DNA from 2 places in the Lactiplantibacillus sp. DA1 genome. Region 1 is predicted to be linked to the other one. Evidence: predicted binding sites of a transcription regulator. Region 1 holds the regulator's gene; the other holds the start of a gene.
What was found. Region 1 encodes NrdR, which represses ribonucleotide reductase genes. Its sites were predicted from a motif close to ACACNATATATNGTGT; they were not measured.
Positions count from the first base shown of each region.

Region 2: the regulator NrdR is predicted to act here: its motif matches at 1,425-1,440, upstream of RXV91_RS00830 (deoxynucleoside kinase).

Region 1 is NZ_JAWHTQ010000004.1:192,648-196,074, forward strand. It holds gene mutM (bifunctional DNA-formamidopyrimidine glycosylase/DNA-(apurinic or apyrimidinic site) lyase) at 1-680, shown strand, start outside; gene coaE (dephospho-CoA kinase) at 690-1,283, shown strand; gene nrdR (transcriptional regulator NrdR) at 1,325-1,840, shown strand; gene RXV91_RS08005 (DnaD domain protein) at 1,862-3,265, shown strand; gene dnaI (primosomal protein DnaI) at 3,269-3,427, shown strand, end outside.
Region 2 is NZ_JAWHTQ010000001.1:167,237-170,663, forward strand. It holds gene serS (serine--tRNA ligase) at 1-455, opposite strand, end outside; gene RXV91_RS00830 (deoxynucleoside kinase) at 738-1,373, opposite strand; gene RXV91_RS00835 (D-alanyl-D-alanine carboxypeptidase family protein) at 1,655-2,428, opposite strand; gene RXV91_RS00840 (amino acid permease) at 2,805-3,427, opposite strand, start outside.

The DNA.
Region 1 (3,427 bases):
CGATCCAGACCATTGATCGGCGGGGGAAGTATTTATTGTTTCGCTTTAGCAATGGTCTGACGATGGTGTCGCATTTGCGGATGGAAGGCAAGTATAATGTTGTACCGCGTGGTGAAGATCAAGGTAAACACACGCACGTGATCTTCCATCTGACCGATGATCGTGATTTGCTGTACAACGATACGCGTAAGTTCGGGCGAATGACGCTCGTGCCGACCGGTGAAGAAAACACGGTGGCGGGATTGCGGACAATTGGCCCGGAACCCGTTGCTGAACAGTTAACACTGGCTTATATGACGACCACTTTTGGCAAGTCGAACAAGATGATCAAACCATTATTATTGGATCAAAGTAAGCTTGCGGGCATCGGGAATATTTATGCGGACGAAACGCTATGGATGAGCAAGATTCATCCAATGCGGCCCGCTAATTCGCTAACCGCCGATGAGATTGCAACGTTGCGCCAAAACATTATTGATGAAATGGCGATGGCAATCAAAGGCCATGGGACCACCGTTCATTCGTTTTCAACGGTGTTTGGTGAGGCTGGTCAGTTTCAAAATCACTTACACGTCTATGGCCGTGAGGGTGAGCCTTGTGAGCGGTGTGGCACGATTATTAAGAAAATCAAAGTGGCGCAGCGGGGAACGCATTTTTGTCCGCTAGAACAGCAGTTGTAGGTGGTTGGGATGACAAAATTGATTGGATTGACTGGTGGTATTGCGACTGGCAAGTCGACCGTTTCAAAATTATTAGCGGCCAGGTTGCCAATTGTCGATGCTGATAAAATCGCGTGGCAGGTTGAAGGACCAGGCCAACCGACGACCCAAAAGATTGTGGCGCACTTTGGTCACCAAGCAGTGCTGGCAGACGGGCGGCTGAATCGGCCATGGCTTGGCCAGTTGGTTTTTAACGATGCTCAAGCTTTACAAGCCTTAACCGCAATTACACGGTTACCGATTCAGTACGCGATGTTCGAAGCGATTGTCGCGGCAAACCAGCAACAGCCCGACGCAATTATTTTAGATGTGCCGTTGTTATTTGAAAGTGGCTGGCAACATGTTTGTGATCAAGTGTTGGTTGTGACGGCACCACCAGCCGTAGTATTGCAGCGGTTAATGGCACGTAACCACTTATCGCAACAGGCGGCTCAGGCACGAATTGACAGCCAAATGCCACTCGCACAGAAGGTCGCAAGGGCTGACGTTGTCATTGATAACGGGGCCAACATTGATAAAACTAAAGCTGCCGTGTTAAAATGGCTGAAAACTATTACTAATTAAATGAAAACTGATTATTAGTTGTTACAAGGGGTGAGAAGTCTATGCAATGTCCACATTGTCATCATAATGGCTCCCGCGTGGTTGACAGTCGACCAACTGATGATGGTCGCGTGATTCGACGGCGCCGGGAATGCGAAAACTGTGGGTTCCGGTTCACAACATTTGAACGGGTCGAAGCCACGCCGTTATTAGTCATTAAGAAAAATGGTGCCCGCGAAGAATTCAATCGTGAAAAAGTCTTGCGCGGAATTATTCGCTCGGCCGAGAAACGGCCCGTTAGCATGGAAACGATGACCGGGGTCGTTGATGATGTTGAAAATAAGGTCCGGTCACTGGGTGAAAATGAAATTTCAAGCCAAGTTATCGGTGAGTATGTCATGGAACAATTGGCAGATATTGACGAAATTTCGTACATTCGTTTTGCCAGTGTTTACCGGCAATTCAAGGATATGCACGTCTTCTTGAATGAACTCCAAGATATGATGGAGCGTGATAAGGTCAAACTGGCAAAACCGTCAGCGAAGACGACCCACGCACCTAAACGAAAAAAAGATTAGTGAAAAAGAATGGTGAACAACATGCCAAATGATGAACCCTTAACACCCAAAACTGGGTTAGTGGTCCCGCAAGCACCAGCGCTTAGTGCGGCGCAACAAGCTGTATTGGCGGAATTATACTTGCCACTGATGGGGCCATTGGCATATAGCTTGTATGCGGCGTTACGTAGCTTACAGAGTAGCGAGAATGAGCTGAGCAATCGACGCAGTCACGCGGAACTACTTGGCATCCTAAATGTGGACTTGCCGACGGTGTTAGCGGCTCGGCGTAAACTTGAAGCAACTGGCTTGTTGCGCAGCTATTATCAACAAGATGAATTGGGTGCCATGTACATTTATCAATTACAAGCACCATTACTGGCGTTACAATTCTTTGCGGATGATCTATTGAGTGTCCTATTGTTAGATACGGTCGGTGAGTTACGTTATCAACAACTTGCTGGCAGCTTTGCAGCACAGCCGATTGACTTGACGGCTGCCAAAGACGTGACGGCAAATATCTTAGATGTGTTTCACGTTGATAGTCAAAAAGTTACGACGCCACCTCTTTCAGTGCAAAAGGTGCGCGCCCAATTGGCGGCCAATGAACCGGCCGAGGATCACTCGCCCGTGCTCAGTGACGATGACTTTGACTGGCAATTGCTAGGACAAATCTTGAAGCAGAACTATGTTGATCTTAAGCAAGTCGCGAGTTCACGGCAACTGATCATTACGGAAAGTCGAGTCTACGGCATCAGTGAGATTGAGATGGCTAAGTTAATCAGCGAAGTGGCTAGTTTGACAACGGGTCAGTTTGATGAAAACCAATTAAAACTATTGATTGCGCGACGCTATGAACGGCCGGCAGTTCCGAGTCAACAGGTCGCAACGGAAGTACCGGCTGCAACGTCGGCCACTAAGGATACCAAGACTTCAGCGCAACTCTCAACGGCTGAGCAGCAACTCGTGACGTATGCTAAGCAGACAGCACCGTATGAGTTTTTGACGGCTTTGAAACAGGAGAAACACGGTTTTGTGACGAGCGGTGAGAATCGATTAGTTCATGATTTAATTGGTCGGGGGGTATTACCCAATGCCGTCATCAACATGGTGATCTACTACTTATTGCAAAATCGGGAGTTAGCTGCCCTTAATCGTAATTTGCTAGAAACAGTCGCCAATGATTGGCAACAACACGACATTACGACGCCGGAAGCGGCTTTGGTGTACTTGAAGCAACGTAAACAGCCGAAATCAACACCGACGCGGCGCAAGAACAAGCGACCGACGCGTAAGGAGATTATGCCAAAGTGGGCCCAACAACAGCAACAGACTGAGCGTGGTAAGCAACCAGCTCAGACCGGCAAACAAATTACTGCTGCCCAACGCAAACAGCTTGCTGATCGACTAGCAAAGCTTGAGACAAATTCGGAAAAGGAGGACTAAAACATGGAGAATATCTCAGAAACACTCCGGATGTTAATGAATCGGAAAAACTTGAATCATCGGTATGAGGCGTTAATGACAGCTGTGTACCAAGATCCAGATGTTCGCCAGTTTTTAGCTGCTCATCAAAACGAATTATCTTCGGATGCGCTAGAACGTTCA
Region 2 (3,427 bases), on a different contig from region 1:
AAGTCCAAAATTCCTAAGTCCTCACCGATATCCCAATGCGCCTTAGGTGTAAAGTCAAAGTGTCGTGGCGTACCAATTCGACGTAATTCAACGGCGTCTTCCTCTTTCAAGCTTACTGGTACATCTGGATGTGGCATGTTAGGTAAATGTGCAGCCATATCCTGAACTTGGGCATCAACTGTCCGGCGTTGTTCATCTAAAGCCTTAACATCCGCACTAACCTTTTGCATTTCTGCAATTTCCGCACTGGCATCTTCTTTATTACGCTTCTTCTGTGAAATTTCACCCGAAACTTGATTCCGAGTTGACTTCAATTGTTCACTTTTGGCAATCAGCTCACGACGTTGTTCATCGGCAGCTAACAAATCATCGATATCACTAGCGGCAACACCCCGATGACCAAGTTGTTCCTTCACAAAATCTGGATTTTGACGAATCATCTTAACATCTAACATAACGACGTCTCCTTCACACTATTTTATCGTAAATAAAAACAGTCTCTCCTCCCAATTGGGACGAAGAGACTGCGATTCGCGGTACCACCCAAGTTCAGGATCATCATTAATCCCACCCTTAAACGGATAACGGCCGTGCCGTGCAGTATTACCTGCCCACATTGTCGCGCCGGAGTTTCGACTACCGGTTCACACCACCCACCGGTTCTCTGAACGTCTACTTAAAACGCGCCGTGTTTAATATTCACTGTCTACTATAGAACATTGGCCCCAAAAAGGCAACTAGCCTAAACTAGCAACTTTATCGTCAATCAATCGAATAACTTCTTGACGAGCGTCCGCATCAGCCACGAAATCAAGTTGATCACCATCGATCTGCATCTTCGGGCTGTGGTCATAGTTAGCATACCAATTCGTGTAGCGTTCATTTAAAGTCTGATAATATTTATACAAATCTGGATCTTGATCGATTTGTTCGTAAGAACGGCCCCGCTTTTGGATTCGCTTGAGCATCGTATCAAAAGAAATATTAATATGAATCAATAAATCTGGACTCTTTTGGTGCGACGCTTCTGGTAATTCCTGCATCATGTTATCTAGCAATGAATCATAAATGTCAACTTCGGTATTCGTTGCCCGACCCAGATCACCATTTAAATGGAACAATAGTGAGTCTTCAAAGATCGAACGATCCAAGACGTCCAAATCGTTAGCAAAAGCTGATTTAATACTATCCAACCGTTTATTCAAAAAATAGATTTGCAATAAGAACGCGTACTTCTTAGGGTCCTTATAAAATAACGGCAAAATGGGATTATCATCAACTGACTCGTAAAACGCTTTAGAACCAAAATGGTTGGCCACTAACTGCGTTAAACTCGTCTTGCCGGCACCGATTGTTCCTGACATTACAAGCATGGGGCGTCTCTCCTTTTAATCACGTCAAAATTTTGATTATCTCTAAAAGCAACACTACATATTGTACGCACCCCCGTCTCAAAATGCAATATCTGGTGAGTCAATTCATCAAAAAACTTCTAGGCTTATTCAAACGGGAATAACATGGCCCAGTAACTAAGCTCACTGATTGCCACGTTGCAACCACCGTTTGTGACAGGCCAGTATGAACATAAAAGCACGTTAGTTAGTTCCTAACGTACTTCCATGGTATTCTGCTGATTTAGCTATCGCATTGCATTTTACTTAGCGGCTTTTTCTTTAGCCTGTAACAAACTAACGTATTGTTCTAGCGTTAAGTTGTGCTTGGTCATAAATTGAGCACTGGCTTTACCGACATAACGAAAATGCCAAGATTCATAATCGATTCCCGTCGACTGCTGACCTTCCTTGGTAAATCGCAATACAAAACCATAATCCGCTGCGTGATTGATCAACCATTGTTGCCCCTTATCCTTATCTGAAGAAGATAGCAACTGATTGCCGTGCGTGCTATACCAATGTGTATTCATGATGTCGGCAGCTAAGCCCGTCTCATGCTCACTACCACTAGGAACGGCTACGTATTCTTTCGTCAGCTTCAACGCTTCTTTAGCCGTCTTACCTTGATTTTCATAAGTTTGAATCGATTGATTCCAAACTTCTTTTTGGTACGCCACGGACCGATAACCTGAGACCAAAGTTGCGGGATAACCAGCTTTCTTAGCACCTGCTAAGAAAGCTTCTAACGGTTTGACAATTGAACTACGAACTTCAATACCGTCAACACTTGACTTGCCAAACGTCATTTCAGAACGCTTATGCCACTTATTAACGACTACTAAGTCGCTATCCGTTGACTTAACGCCCTTCGGCAACGCCCTAATCAACCGTTGCCGCTTCGTTTGCGTTTTGGTAGTCCTGGCACTAGTACTGCTACTGGCGCGCTTAGCTGTCGACTGATTCGTACCACAACCACCCAACACTCCTACCAATGACACTAACGCTAATCCTGTTACCAAATTTCTCTTTAACATCTCTCTCGCTGCCTTTCTCAATTCAGCTTAGCATAGTCATATCGGACTAGCTCATTCTTAAGGTCATGTTTGCGAATTTTTAATGATTCCACTGTCTTTTTCCTTTATCAAATTACCATAAATATCAATTAATCGCATCTTAAATCTGGTGGCCAATTAAAATTTCAATAGCACTAGTCTCAAATATGACCTTAGATTTTGAGCACCTTTATAAAACGTCCCCCACAACGATACGCGATCAGCGTCCCAGGTCACTTAGACCATCTCAAAAGTTGTCGTCAATCAAGCCCAAATCATGAAAGATTCCATAAAAAAATGCGCTTGACCATTAAACAGGCCAACGCACTTTTGCAATCAACAAAGCTTAATTAGTTCATTATTTTTTATGATGATGCTTGCGGGTTAAATCAACCTTATCCAACGGAATCATCTTCGTGTGATAGCGAAGTTTGTAATAGACATACAAAATGATAAACAGTGGGATGCTCATATAGGTGACCCCAATGGCTTGCCAATCAAGGGTGGCAAACGAATGTAAGTCTTGACCGATAATAACCACTAAGCACAAGATAAAAGCAAACCACGGTCCAAATGGGAACCACTTCGCATGATACCGTAACTCACTCAGTTGATGGCCCTGTTTGACAAAGGCCTTCCGGAAACGCAAGTGTGAAACGGCAATGCCTAACCAAGCGATAAACCCAGTTAACCCACTAGCTGAGACAAGGAAAATATAAATCCGTGCGCCAAACAAACTTGACAAGAACGTTAGTAAGCCAATTACCGTCGTTCCCAGTAAAGCCATTACTGGAATCCCCCGACGATTGACCCGGCCGAACGTTTTGGGCGCATAACCTTGTAATGACAATGAGTATAACATTCGGGTTGACGCGTACATCCCTGAATTAGCGGCTGATAGCACTGATGTTAAGATAACCGCATTCATTACGCTAGCCGCAGCTGCCAACCCAGCCCGTTTGAAGACTAACGTAAACGGAC